DNA from 3 places in the Variovorax sp. 05L425 genome. Region 3 is predicted to be linked to each of the others. Evidence: riboswitches for the same ligand, from Rfam matches in the RefSeq annotation. Region 3 holds a riboswitch; each other region holds the start of a gene.
The links. Region 3 has a riboswitch for thiamine pyrophosphate ahead of thiC (phosphomethylpyrimidine synthase ThiC). Riboswitches for the same ligand answer to the same signal wherever they lie in the genome.

Region 1 (4,625 bases), on a different contig from region 3:
GTTCGACGTAGTAGACATGGGGGGAGTAGCAGCCTTGCTGGTCATAGCGCATCACGTCCCAGGCGGCCAGGCGTGCCGTCGCCGGCGCGCGCAGGGAGTCGAGCGCCGAGGCGCTGACCAGGCCGAAGCCCAGCTTGTGGCCGTAGGGCAGGAAACGCGTCGTGACCGGCAATTGGCGCCGGATCTGCTCCAGCGAATCGTTGCCACCATAGGCCAGCACCGTGTCCGCCTCGGCATACAGGGCCGCCGCCTGTTCCTCTTCGCCGCCTTTCCACCACACCACGGCCACACAATCGGCGAGGGGAGGGTGGACTTCGGCCAGCAGCCGCGCGAACAGGCCCGCGAACAGCGGCTCCGCGCTGGGCAGCTTGCCGATGTTGCCGGCCTTCACGAGCAGCCCGCAGACCAGGCTCCAGAGCGGAATGGCCGGCACGTTGCCGGCCCAGCTGTGGACCAGCAACTCCGGCCCGAAGGCCTTTGCCGCGCCGCCCTTTGGGCGTGGCTGGAATTCGTCCAGCAACTTGGGGTTGGCGAAATCCTCGGCGACGAAGCGATGCAGCTGCGGCGCGCGAAAGGTCTTGAAGAATGCCGTGAGGCCCAGGCGGACCATCTCGGCGTCGTAGCCGCCGACGATCGGCAACAGTTGGTCGAGCTCCCTCCGGTAGGGGTCGGCCGGGTCCAGCAGGCGGGCCATCGCGCGATCGACCACGTCCACGATCCCGGACACGGTCATGGTCTTCAGATGGCGACGGCTGGCCTGCCCGACGCGGACGGCGAGGGCGCGCATCTGATCCGGGCTCAACACGGGCACGGCGACCTCCAGTCGGGTCGGGCCCGATTCGAAGTTCAGGGCCTGCCACTGCACGTCCGCCGGCGCGAGGCCCGGCAGGTAGCCGGCGGTCGCATGCAGCGTCGTCATGCGGCCGCCCGGATGAATTCCTCCACCGCCAGCGAGCAGCCCTTGGCTTGCGCGCCCTCGGCGCGACCCAGCAGCAGGAAGCCGCCGTCCGCCGCCAAGCCCACGTCCTCGGTCAGGATGGTGGTCACCGAATTGAAATTGGCGAGATCGCAGTGGACCAGTATCCCGCGCTCGGAAGGCTCGACTTCGCGGCCTGTGAGCGGGTCGATCAGGCGAGAGCGGATCCAGTGCGGGCCGGACTTGACCGAGGGTACCGATGCATTGCCTGCATCGTAGAACTGCGTGCTCAGCTCGGTCATGCCGTACATGTTGATGCAGTCCGATCGCTCGATGCCGAGCAACGTGGACAGCTCCGCATAGAAGGTGTCGAGCGGCAGATCGCGCGACTGTCCCTTGTAGCCGCCGGTGTCCAGCACTCGGCTGCCCGCCGGCAGGCGGAACGACAGGCCGCGCTGTTTGAGCTCGTCGATCAGGTGCACGAAGCTGTAGCTTGCGCCGAGCAGCGCAAAGGGCTCGCCGCGATGCTGTGCATCCGACAGGGCCTCGCAGAGCCCCTGGAGGTCCAATCCCTGCGGGCTCATGAAGTAACGGCTCTCCGCGGTTCCGAAGGCGTCCCGTGCCAGCGCCAGATAGTGGGCGAGCGAGGAATTGGGCAGCACGGTCTCGGTGGGGAACAGGATGCCCATTTGCATCCGGCCTTGCCCCTGCATGAAGCGCTGCGAGAAGTTGCGGATCATCGAGCGGTCGTAGACCGCCAGCGTCGGATGGAAGTGACGGCCCTTGACCTCGCTGCGGGTGGTGCCGCTGGTCATGAAGACCCGATCTGTTGCGGCCGGCGGCTCGCAGCGCAGCGCCAGTTCCTTGAAGGCATCGATCGGCACTGCCGGGATGTCGCTCCAGCGCTTCACGCTTCGCAGGGTCGCGCCGCGCCGCTGGCAGAAGCGCCGGTACGGCTGGTTGTTGGCGTACTGGTAGGCGAACAGCCGTAACGCCAGACGATCGAAGTCGGCGTCGGTGCAACCGTCTTGCGCAATGAAGGCGAGGACGTCAGCGACCATTTCGTCGGCTGCCGCCATGGGCGCAGGTTGTTTCGCAGAGGAGTTGTGCATGAGGCCTTCTTCGTGACCGTGAAACGGGTGCTCCGAGGGCCGCTTCGATGTCGGCAGGATTCGCCGATGATCAAAGCAACTGCTCTTCTTCCGCCGGTCCTAACCGGTTCAAGTTCGCGGGTTTGAATCTCAGCACTGTTGCGTGCACCCCGGAGCATCGCGGATTTTATCCGTATCCGCGGTTGCCGCAGCGCCGAATTCCAAACCCGCCGGAACGTCGAGCGGGGCTTGGCAGCGTTGTCAGCGCCCACGTGCGGATTCGAGGGTCGTCGTCCTTCTCGCCTTCAAAGAGGGCGGAGGGCGTCAGGCCGCTTGCCTTGAGCCCCAAGGTCGTCAGGTTGACGAGGTGCAACGGTGACGTCGCCCGCTTCGTGGTGGAGTCGCAGCAGGAGGCGGACTTCGCCATCGTGGTGGCTGATGCCTGGCAGGGGCTCGGACTGGGACGCGAACTGATGTCACGCCTTATCGCCGCGGCGCGCAGATACGGTCTTCGCAAGGTGAGCGGGCATGCGCTCGCGACCAATACAGGCGTGCTGGCGCTCGCTCGGCGATTTGGATTCGCTGCACTGCGTCTGTCGGGCACCGTGACCACGCTTCGCCTGGATCTTCAGAGGCCGTCATGACTTCCCAATCCATGCATATCAAGCGCTTCGAGCTGTGGTTTCGGTCTCTCTTCAACCAGGGTCGCGGGTTCGCCTTCGCGTGCGACTCGGCAGGCCGGGTGAACATGGATCAACTCTCGGAGCGCGGCCGCCGCAACTACCTGTTCGCCAAAGCGATGGTCGGCCGTGAGTTTGCGACCCCGAGCGTTCGCACGGCTCCGGTTTCTCTCCTTTCCTGACCCAGCAATTGGACGCCATCATCTTCGGAGGCGCGCCAATGCAAGGGCGGAGCGGGGCCAGAGGCCGAAGCGGACATCCGGTAACTGTGCTTCACGCTTCTGCGTGCTGACGACACGGGACCGACACAGGAGCGCTCGACGATGGAATCGCCAACCCAAGGAGACCCAGATGAAAAGCCTCGCACTCGTTATCGCCGCATTGACCTTGTCCGGCTGCATCGTCGCGCCGTACGACAACTACCGTCCGCCGCCGCCGCGCGGCGGCGCCTACATGGACCGCGACGGCGATGGCGTGCCCGACCGGTACGATCGCCGTCCCAACAATCCTTATCGCTATTGAGCTTGGCTTGAAGTCCGGCAGACGTGCATCGCAGGGCGGCAACGTCAGCAGAGGCTACCAGCGCCTGAGATTTGAACTTCAGCAAAAAAGAGAGCCATCGGTGGGTGGTCCACCAGGATGGCTCTGGAGAGCCGCCGACCTTTGCAGAATCGGCGTACTTGCAACCTTCGTGATTTGAGCGCGACGCGCTCAAGACGTTCCCTTCGTGCTGCCGCTTCGCCTCCTGCCCGCCGATTCTCGCGCGCAGTGATTCCTCCAGGTGCAATATCTGCGCCAGATCGAGGGGGACTGGCCCTACCTGTGGATCGACGCCACCTACGTGAAGACACGCGAGGCCGGGCGCATCGTGAGCGTGGCGGCAATAGTCGCTGTTGGCGTGAACGCTGTCAGATGGACGCGCTATGCTTTGCTCGGGGAATTCCACTCGCAATCCTAGGAGACATGCATTGAAGTCACGTCAATTCACGACTCGCAACGGAACGGAACTCGCCTTCTCGGCCCTAGGCCTCGGCACTGCCCCCATGGGCGACCTGTACGAATTGCTCGACGAGAAAACCTGCATCGTCACTATCGAACAGGCGTACGCCGGCGGAGTGCGTGTGTTCGACACCTCGCCGCACTACGGCAACGGGCTCGCCGAAGCACGCGTCGGTGCAGGCCTGCGCCACATACCGCGGCAGGACGTGATCTTGTCGACCAAGATCGGCCGCATCATGGACGCCTTCTCCAAGCCGCCGCCGAAAAACCCGGACGTTTTCTCGCCTGGCTTTGCCGGCGGCCATCCGCATGCGGCGCGCTTTGACTATTCCTACGACGGCACGATGCGCTCCGTCGAACAGTCCCTGCTGCGCACCGGGCTGGACCGCCTGGATATCCTGCTGATCCACGATTGCGACGTGTGGACGCACGGGCCGGTCGATGCGCCAGTGCGCTTCAAGGAGGCGATGGAGGGCGCCTACAAGGCGCTCGACAGGCTGCGCAGTGAGAAGACCGTCGCAGCCATCGGATTCGGCATCAACGAGTCCGACGTCTCGGTGAAGTTCGCGAAGGCCGGCGACTTCGATGTGGCGATACTGGCTGGCCGTTACTCATTGCTGATCCAGAACGCATTGGACGAATTCCTGCCGCTGGCGCTCGAAAAGAACATCGGCGTCATGCTCGCAGGTGTGTTCAATTCCGGCATCCTCGCAACCGGCGCCGTGCCCGGCGCCAAGTTCGAGTATGGGCCCGCGCCCGAAGACATCATGGATCGCGTGCGCCGGATCGAAGCGATCTGCGCCGCGCACGCCACGCCGCTGCGCCGCGCCGCGCTTCAGTTCGCCATGGCGCATCCCGCGGTCGTGACCGTGCTGCTCGGCGGCGTGACGCCGCAGGAGGTGCTGGCCAACTCCGCCGATGCCGACCATGCGGTGCCGG
Region 2 (4,625 bases), on a different contig from region 3:
TCCGCGAACTCTTCCCGCGTGCAGTGGTGGTGACGCCCAATCTCGACGAAGCAGCGCTGCTGATCGGCCATCCGATCGACGGCGTCGATGCGCTGGACGATGCGGCGAGCGAACTGTTGGCGCTCGGAACGAGTGCCGTCCTGCTGAAGGGCGGGCATCTCCCGGGCGTCGATGTGGTCGATCTGCTGGCGCAGGCCAACGGCGACCGGTTGCGCCTCGCCTCGACGCGCATCGTCAGCCGCAATCTTCATGGCACGGGCTGCACACTGTCTTCGGCCATCGCGTCGCACCTGGCGCTCGGCTATGCGCTGCCGCAGGCTGTCGAGCGCGCGCGCGAGTATGTTGTCGCCGCCATGGCGGCCGGTGCAGACGTCCAGGTCGGCGCTGGTCATGGACCGCTCAACCACGGCTTTGCGCCAGTGCCGACGTTCCGCCTTCCGGCGCGGGCCGCGTGATCCACGCAAGCACGAAAGTGATCGCCAAGGTCGGCAGCGCAGATCCCCATTGCGGCGCCCAGGCGGCGCAGGCGTGATAGACCACGATGCCGGCGATCCAGATCGCGGCTGCGGCCCAGTCCACGCGTCGCGTTCCCACTGACTCCAAGACCGTGCCCATGCCGAGCCGCCCGAGAATCACGCCGTAGAGCGGCACGAACACCGAGCTCAGCAGCAACAGGAACGGTTCGAGCGAGTGCATTGGCAAGACCAGGGCGAAGGCGATGCAGACTGCGGCGAGCAGCAATCCCCAGCGACGAATGCTCCAGCGCGGCATCAGGCTGTGGGCCGAGACGGAGCCCGAGTAGACGTCGCCATAGGCGTTGTCGAGCTCGTCGACCAGGATCAGGCCCAGCGCAACCAGCCCGCCCTGCGCCAGCAGCAATGCGGCGAGCATGTCCGTGCCGGGCTCTGCCACGCTCACGACCATCACGCCCAGCGCATAGCACCAGATGTTGGCGACCGCGTAGCCGAACCAGGTGCCGCCGAATGCGCCGCCCAGGCCGCCCGTGCTGCGCTTGCCGTGACGCGCATAGTCGGCCACCAGCGGGAGCCACGAGACCGGCATGGCAATGACGAGGTCGAGCGCGCCGAACATGCTCATGCTGCCGTCACCCGGACGCGTCCAGAACGATTCCAGTCCCTTCGCATGAATGCGCGTGGCGAACTGCCAGCTCAGCCACACCAGCGACAGCACGACCAGCGGCAACCCGAAGCGACTCACGAAGCGCCGCACGAGCTTGACCATCGAACCCGACAGCAGTGCCAGCAGCACGGCGCCCCAGACCAGCGTCGTGACCACAGAGCCGAACTGGCCGTCGAGCGACCAGCCGAACGCCTGCCTGCCGATGGCTTGCGTGCCTTCACGCATGATCACGACTTCGAAGGTGGTCCAACCGATCAGCTGCACGATGTTCAACACGACGGGCAGGCGGGCAAACGCGCTGCCGTAGGTCGCGTGCATCAGGCCCGCGCTGGCGAGCCCGCTTTCGCAGCCGACGCGTGCGGTCCATGCCAGCAGTCCCGCGCCAATGCAAGAGCCCAGCACGATCGCGATGGCCGCATCCTTCGTGCCGACCGCAGGCACCAGGTAGGCCCCGATCTGCATGACCAGCAGACCGACGCCGAGGCTGAACCACAGCGCCATATGGTCGTGCCACCGGAAGACGCGTCCGGATTCGCGCAGCGGCGTCAGCGCCTCATTGGCGCCAGCCGGCGTCTGCTCGTTGCTTGTGTTTGCCATCCATTTGCTCCAATGCAAATTGTTTGGCAGGTGGGCGAGGCCACGGCGGCAAGACCGTCACGCGAGAAAACGTGGCGGCCGCCGGACCAGCTTCCCTGCGCGAGGATTACCTCAGTCAGGTTCAAAGGGACTCTCTCAGCCGGCACACCGAAACGGCGAACCGGCACCCCTAGCGTTGCTTCAATCTGGCGAAGCAGGTCGGATTGTAGAACTGTGTGACGGATCGGTGAAACGATGGGACAGCTTCACCAGCGCCCAGAACACCGCGGCGATCGCCATGGCCAAAACGAATCCCCCGAGGATGTCCAACGGAAAATGCACACCCACATAAATGCGCGCCCAGCCCGTGACAAACCCGATCAGGAGGATGGCAAGCCCTACGATGCGCAGTCCCGGCCGCAGACAGAGGATCAACCCGACAGTAAACATGACCGTCGCATGCGTACTCGGCATCGAGCCACGGGCGCCGTGCTCGATGTAGGCCGGGCTCAAGCCCGCAATGAAAGGCCGGGGCATGTTGATGGCGCTGGCCACGGCATGCGCCAGCATCGAGGCCGCGAGGGCCGCAACCAGAGTTGCAACGAGGTATTTCCACTGCGACGGTTGCCGCCACGCGGCCCAGGCGATCAGGGCCACACACAACCAGACCGTGCCGGTGGCCAGCAGCGATGCAATCCACAGGATCTGCGGATGAGGCGTGTTGCCGGCCGCCAGCCAGTGAAAAAGCGCGACGTTCAACTCCTGCATGCCGGGCATGGTAGCTGTACGGACCAGGCTCCGTTCAATGCTTGACGCCGAGCAGCGTGTGCAACCGCGTGCTGGTCGTCGTGTATTGCAGCGGGATCGACTTGTCCGGGAAGACGATGGCCGTCGCGCCCCAGGCAGCCAGCGTCGCTTCGTGAAAGCCGCACACGATCAGCTTCTTCTTGCCCGGATAGGTGTTGATGTCGCCAACCGCGAAGATGCCTCGTTCGCGCGTTTCGTACTTTTCGGTGTCGACAGGCAACTGCTTGCGAACCAGTTCCAGGCCCCAGTCCGCGATGGCGCCGAGGCGTGGCGAGATGCCGAGGCAGCCGATGAGGGCATCGAAAGGGAGGGATTGAGCCTGCGCGTCCGGCGTGATGATCCGCAGGCCGGCATCGTCGAACGCGGAAGGCTGGCCGATGGCGAGGCGTATCGCACCTGCCGCGACGCGTTCGCGCAAGGCGGCGACGGTGGCATCTTCGGCCTGGAAGACATCTCGCCGATGAAGCAGCGTGACCTGCCTTGCGATCGGCGTGAGCGCCAGCGCGGCCTCGAGCGCGGCACCGTCGCCGCCGTTGACCACCACGGTCTGGCCGGTAAAGCGGTCGAAATCATCGGGGTGGTAGAAAAGCTTCGTGCCTTCCAGCTGTTCGATGCCTTCGACGGCGATGCGTTTGGGCACGAAGGCGCCGACACCGGCGGCAATGAAGACCGTCCTGGCGAGAAATGCCGTATGTCGGGACGTGGTCAGCAGAAACCGACCGTCATCCTGTCGCGCGAGGGTCGAAACCTGCTCGCCAAAATGGAATTGAGGCTTGAAAGGCGCGATCTGCTGCAACAGCGACTCCGAAAGGCCCCGCCCGCTGGTGACCGGCGTGCCCGGAATGTCGTAGATCGGCTTGTCGCCATAGAGCTCGACGCACTGGCCGCCGGCTCGGGGCAGTGCGTCGACGATGTGGCAGGAGATTTCGAGCAGGCCGAGTTGGAAGACCTGGAACAGCCCGACCGGGCCGGCGCCGATGATCAGCGCGTCTGTTTCGATGGGGGCTTGTTGCGTGCTCAGCGCACCAGCTCCGAGATCTTGCCGGTCTTGTCTTTCCACTCTTCGGCGTCAGGCAGGGCAGGCTTGCGCTTGGTGATGCTTTTCCAGCCATCGGCCAGGGCCAGCTCGGCATTGAGCTTGATGAAGGCGAGCTGGTCGCCGGGGAGGTCTTCCTCGGCGTAGATCGCATTGACCGGGCATTCGGGGATGCAGACCGCGCAGTCGATGCACTCGTCGGGGTCGATCACCAGCATGTTCGGCCCTTCACGGAAGCAATCGACCGGACACACGTCAACGCAATCGGTGTATTTGCAGCGGATGCAGGATTCGGAGACGACGTGGGTCATGGTTGTTGCAAAGCGGGAAGGTAAGCGGAAAAACCGGGAATTTTAGGCCTTTGTGGGGGCTGGGCGCACGAGCACCGCCGCGGAGGTCCGGTGCGACGCGGTATCGACCAGGATCAGCGAGCCGAGCGCACGCGATTGCGTGAAGGGCAGCACCGCCAGCGGCTGCTGCAGGCTGAGCACCACGTCGCCGATCGCGTTGGCTTCAAGATGGTCGGTCGGCTCGCAATCCAGCGTCGTGATGTTGACGCGATCCACGATGCGCGCGACCTTCGCCTTGACCCAGCGATGGCCCTGGAGCGCCCAGTAGACGCGGCCCGCCACGAGCGGTTCGTCGTCGAGCCAGGCAATGGTGGCCGTGATCTCGCGCGTCGGTTCGAAGGCGCCGGGTTCCAGCAGCCAGTCGCCGCGCGAGACGTCGAGTTCGCGGTCCAGCACGATGCCGGCGCTGTGACCCGCGTGCACCGTCTTCGGCTGGCGCGTGTGGCTCAGCACTTGCGCAACGGTAGCGCTCTGGTTGCTTGGCAGGACGGTGATCCGCTGGCCCGGCTCGACATGGCCGCTGGCAACGCGGCCCCAGAACACGCGGCGACCGCGCGAGGTGTCCGCCGACGCCGAGAACTTCTCGACCCATTGCACCGGGAAGGCGAAGGGAACGGATTCATCCTGCGCCGTAACCGGCAGCTTCTCCAGCAATTCGAGCAGGCTCGGGCCTTCGTAGCCCGCCCAATCGGCATGGCGCGAAGCCACGTTCCAGC
Region 3 (4,625 bases):
TCCGGCAACGGTCAGTTTCGAGGTGGGCGTCAAATGGCTTGGCCTCGATGTGCGCTCGCGCTCGGTGCTCGACGCCGACCATGCGGAGGTCGAATTCGTCGCCCGCCAGCGCAGCAGCGCCGGCGTGGCGACCCGGCTGCACGAGCGCAGCCGCTTCGTCCGCGAAATCGACGGGGCCCACGATCGCTGGTTCTACGTCGACGGCGACCTGGGCTGACCGATCGGGTCGATGAAGCCGGCGCTGGCGTAGCGCCTGCGGATGGTGCTATCGATGACGTAGCGCCGGGCGATTGTGTGCTGGCGGGAGACAGAGCGATTCCCGATGGGGTATTTATCTTGCGGCGCGCCTGGATCACACTCCGTGTCGGCGGGCGCATGGCGCCCATTTCCCAACCACCAGCCATAGAGGCCAGCCATGGACAACACGAGATTCCGGTTTGGACGCGGACGGCATTCGATCACCGCGGCGGCGCTGCCTGCTGCGGCCGCGCTGCTCTGCATGGCGGCCTCGGCCGCGCGCGCCGAGGGCGTGTTGACGCCGTTCTCGACCGCGCCGGGTCCGCAGGCGCCCGCGCCGTGGCGCTTCACGACCTTGCCCAACAAGGCGCCGACGAAGTTCGAGATCACGCAGCTCGATGGCCAGAAGGTGCTCAAGGTCGATGCCGACAAGTCCTACGGCAACCTGGTCCATCCCACGCGGGTTCAGCTCAATGACGAGGCCACGCTCGCCTGGCGCTGGAAGGTCGAGGAATTCGTGGAAGGTGCCGATCTGCGCACCAAGGGCGGCGACGACGGCGCGGCCAAGATCTGTGTCTTCTTCGACTTCCCGTCTGACCGGCTGTCGGTGGGCGAGCGCACCAAGCTGGCGCTGGCGAAAGGCTCGACCGGCGAAGCGGTGCCCACCGAAACCCTGTGCTACGTCTGGGACGTCAAGGAAAGCAAGGGCAGCGAATTCGACAACGCCTTCACCAAGCGCATTCGCATGGACGTGATCGAATCGGGCGCGACCGACAAGGCAGGCGGCTGGCTGACCGAGCGCCGCAACCTGCAGGCCGACTACAAGCGAGCCTTCGGCGGCGAGGCGGGCGATTTGCTGCCGGACGTGGTGGGCGTCGCGATTCAAGCCGACGCGGACAACACCAAGGCTCACGGGATTTCCTATTTTTCCGACGTCGACCTGCGCGGCGCACCCGCTGCGGCGCCTGCCCCGGCCGCAGCGAAACCTGCGCAATAGCGGCCCGCCATCGATTGAGATCAACGCCATATTCCCGCCATGAACGAATTCGTCGCGCTCCTCGCCAGTCAGGGCCCCGCCCTGGTGTTCGTCGCCACCCTGGCGACGCGCCTGGGTGCGCCGGTGCCGGCGGTGCCTTTCCTGATCGTCGCCGGCGGCCTCACGGTCGGCGGGCAGGTCTCTTTCCTGGCGGTGACGGTGGCTGCAGTGCTCGGCAACATCCTGGGCGATGGCGTCTGGTTCATCGCCGGGCGGCGCTGGGGCTATCGCGTCATGCGGCTGTTGTGCCGCATTTCGCTGTCGCCTGACTCGTGCGTCAGGCAAAGCGAATCCATCATCGGTCGCTGGGGCGGCTGGTCGTTGATCGCGGCGAAGTTCGTGCCGGGGGTGTCAGTGGTTGCGCCGCCGATGGCGGGTGCGCTGGGGATGTCGAACACCCGGTTCCTGTCCTACGAGACCGTGGCCGCGTTGATCTGGACGCTGGGCTTCCTGCTGATCGGCCGCGTGTTCCACGCCGCCATCCAGGATGTGTTGTCGGTGCTTTCCAGCATCGGCGTGGCGGCGACGGTGATCTGCGCGCTGCTGCTTGCCGCATTCGTGCTGTGGCGCTATCAGAAACGTCGCATGGCCTTGCGCTCCGATGACATCGAGCGCATCGAAGTCGCGGCGCTGCGCGCGGCGCTGACGGCGGGCGCGGGGCTCACGCTGATCGACGTGCGTTCCGACGAGGCACGCGCGCTCGACGATCGCGCCATTCCCGGCGCCCTCGGCATTGCGCTCAAGCAGCTTCCGAAGCGGCTCGATGCATTCACGGACGGACGCGAGCTTGTCGTCTTCTGCGACTGCCCCGACGACGGCTCCGCCATCGCGGCAGCGCGGGTGCTGCGGACCGCCGGAATGACCCGTGTGCGCGTGCTCACTGGCGGCCTGGATGCGTGGGCAGCGCAGTCCGGCGAAGGGGCTCTGTTGGCCGATGCGCCGATGGCCGTCGTCAATCCTGCTTGATCCCCGTCCCGGGCTGGGCCTAGAATCGTCCCCGCTCCGGGGTGCACGCAGATGCGTACTGAGATGGCCAAGCGGCCGAACCCGCGAACTTGATCTGGTTCATACCAGCGTAAGAAGAGCTGCGACTCCACGGTATCCCGTCCGTCTTCCATGGACCGATACCGCCCGGAGCGATCGCGGAGCACCCGTTGTCCCACAACCAGGAGTGCCCCGCATGAATGCCGTCGACAAGTTCGCCTCCCTCCTCACGCTCACGCGTGAGCCCTTTCCTGCTTCGACCAAGCGCGTGATCACCGGCAGCCGGTCCGATCTGCGCGTGCCTGTGCGCGAAGTGCTGCTCACCAACGGCGAGCGCGTATCGCTTTACGACACTTCCGGCCCCTACACCGATCCAGCCGCCGACATCGACGTGCGACGCGGCCTTCCCGGCGTGCGTGACGCGTGGATCGCCGAACGCAGCGACACCGAAAGTTACGAAGGCCGCCTGCACCTGGCGCTCGACGATGGCGCCACCAACGCCGACCGCGATGCCCAGCGCATCGCCGAACTGCGCGCCGGCGCCGCCGCACTGCAGCGCACGCCGCGCCGCGCCAAGGCGGGCGGCAACGTCACGCAGATGCACTACGCACGCCGCGGCATCGTCACGCCCGAGATGGAATACGTGGCCCTCCGCGAGAACGGCCGCCGCGAGTGGATGGCCGAATATCTCGCCGACGCCGCGCGCGAAAAGCGCCTGGCCGGCAACCCGATGGGTGCGAGCATCCCGAAGATCATCACGACCGAGTTCGTGCGCGACGAAGTCGCACGCGGCCGCGCCATCATCCCGGCCAACATCAACCACCCCGAAGTCGAGCCGATGGGCATCGGCCGCAACTTCAAGGTCAAGATCAACGCCAACATCGGCAATTCGGCCGTGACCTCCAGCATCGAGGAAGAGGTCGAGAAGCTCGTCTGGGCCATCCGCTGGGGCGCGGATAACGTGATGGATCTTTCCACCGGCCGCAACATCCACACCACGCGCGACTGGATCGTGCGCAACAGCCCGGTCCCGATCGGCACGGTGCCCATCTACCAGGCGCTCGAGAAGGTCGGCGGCGTCGCCGAAGACCTCACCTGGGAGATCTACCGCGACACGCTCATCGAGCAGGCCGAGCAGGGCGTCGACTACTTCACCATCCATGCGGGGCTGCGCCTGCCCTTCATCCACCTCACGGCGGACCGCCGCACCGGCATCGTCTCGCGCGGCGGATCGATCATGGCCAAGTGGTGCATCGCGCACCACAAGGAAAGCTTCCTCTACACGCACTTCGAAGACATCTGCGACATCATGAAGGCCTACGACGTGAGCTTCTCGCTCGGCGACGGCCTGCGCCCGGGATGCGCATCGGATGCGAACGACGAAGCCCAGTTCGCCGAACTGCGCACGCTCGGCGAGCTCACGCAGATCGCGTGGAAGCACGACGTGCAGACCATGATCGAAGGCCCGGGCCACGTGCCGATGCATCTCATCCAGGCCAACATGGACGAGCAGCTCAAGCACTGCCATGAAGCGCCGTTCTACACGCTCGGCCCGCTGACCATCGACATCGCGCCCGGCTACGACCACATCGCCAGTGCGATCGGTGCCGCGATGATCGGCTGGTTCGGCACCGCGATGCTGTGCTACGTCACGCCCAAGGAGCATCTCGGGCTGCCCGACCGCGACGATGTGAAGCAGGGGATCATTGCGTACAAGATCGCGGCGCACGCCGCGGACGTGGCCAAGGGCCATCCGGGCGCGCGGGCGCGCGACGACGCGCTCTCCCAGGCCCGCTTCGACTTCCGCTGGCAGGACCAATTCAACCTCGGCCTCGACCCCGACACCGCGCGCGAATTCCACGACGAGACGCTGCCGAAGGACAGCAGCAAGGTCGCCCACTTCTGCTCGATGTGCGGCCCCAAATTCTGCTCGATGAAGATCACCCAGGAAGTCCGCGAATATGCGGCGCAGAAGGGTATCGACGAGGCGCGGGCGGTGGACGACGGCATGGCCGGCAAGTCGGCCGAGTTCAAGGCCGCGGGCGGCGAGATGTACATACCGATACACAGCAAGGCGGAATGACCGTACGGGGGTTCGTTGATAGGATGGCCCCCCATGAATTCCATCCCCTTCGACGCCGTCCTCTTTGACTGTGACGGCGTCCTCGTCGACTCCGAACCCATCACCAACCGCGTCCTCGCCGAAATGCTCGGCGAACTGGGCTGGGCATTGAGCGTCGAGGAATCGATGCGGATCTTCACCGGCAAGGCGGTCAAGGACGAGGCCGCGCTGATCGAGGCGCAGACCGGCTTTGCGATCACGCCCGACTGGCTGGACGGCTTCCGCCTGCGCCGCAACGAAGCGCTG

Region 1: another riboswitch for thiamine pyrophosphate. It lies ahead of AC1DN9_RS22635 (LuxE/PaaK family acyltransferase); the one in region 3 lies ahead of thiC (phosphomethylpyrimidine synthase ThiC).
Region 2: another riboswitch for thiamine pyrophosphate. It lies ahead of AC1DN9_RS17890 (purine-cytosine permease family protein); the one in region 3 lies ahead of thiC (phosphomethylpyrimidine synthase ThiC).

Annotation. Positions count from the first base shown of each region.
Region 1 covers NZ_JBFTNY010000021.1:113,065-117,689, reverse strand. The annotation lists gene AC1DN9_RS22640 (acyl-CoA reductase) at 1-919, opposite strand, end outside; gene AC1DN9_RS22635 (LuxE/PaaK family acyltransferase) at 916-2,028, opposite strand; TPP riboswitch at 2,097-2,190, opposite strand; gene AC1DN9_RS22630 (N-acetyltransferase family protein) at 2,346-2,651, shown strand; gene AC1DN9_RS22625 (hypothetical protein) at 2,663-2,869, shown strand; gene AC1DN9_RS22620 (hypothetical protein) at 3,039-3,209, shown strand; partial or broken gene AC1DN9_RS22615 (transposase) at 3,481-3,591, shown strand; gene AC1DN9_RS22610 (aldo/keto reductase) at 3,656-4,625, shown strand, end outside.
Region 2 covers NZ_JBFTNY010000015.1:67,805-72,429, forward strand. The annotation lists gene thiD (bifunctional hydroxymethylpyrimidine kinase/phosphomethylpyrimidine kinase) at 1-455, shown strand, start outside; gene AC1DN9_RS17890 (purine-cytosine permease family protein) at 400-1,737, opposite strand; TPP riboswitch at 1,813-1,918, opposite strand; gene AC1DN9_RS17895 (phosphatase PAP2 family protein) at 1,918-2,484, opposite strand; gene AC1DN9_RS17900 (NAD(P)/FAD-dependent oxidoreductase) at 2,519-3,583, opposite strand; gene fdxA (ferredoxin FdxA) at 3,541-3,870, opposite strand; gene AC1DN9_RS17910 (sulfate adenylyltransferase subunit 1) at 3,913-4,625, opposite strand, start outside.
Region 3 covers NZ_JBFTNY010000029.1:32,239-36,863, reverse strand. The annotation lists gene AC1DN9_RS25665 (YchJ family protein) at 1-217, shown strand, start outside; gene AC1DN9_RS25660 (DUF3047 domain-containing protein) at 416-1,234, shown strand; gene AC1DN9_RS25655 (VTT domain-containing protein) at 1,274-2,239, shown strand; TPP riboswitch at 2,267-2,372, shown strand; gene thiC (phosphomethylpyrimidine synthase ThiC) at 2,454-4,340, shown strand; gene AC1DN9_RS25645 (HAD family hydrolase) at 4,374-4,625, shown strand, end outside.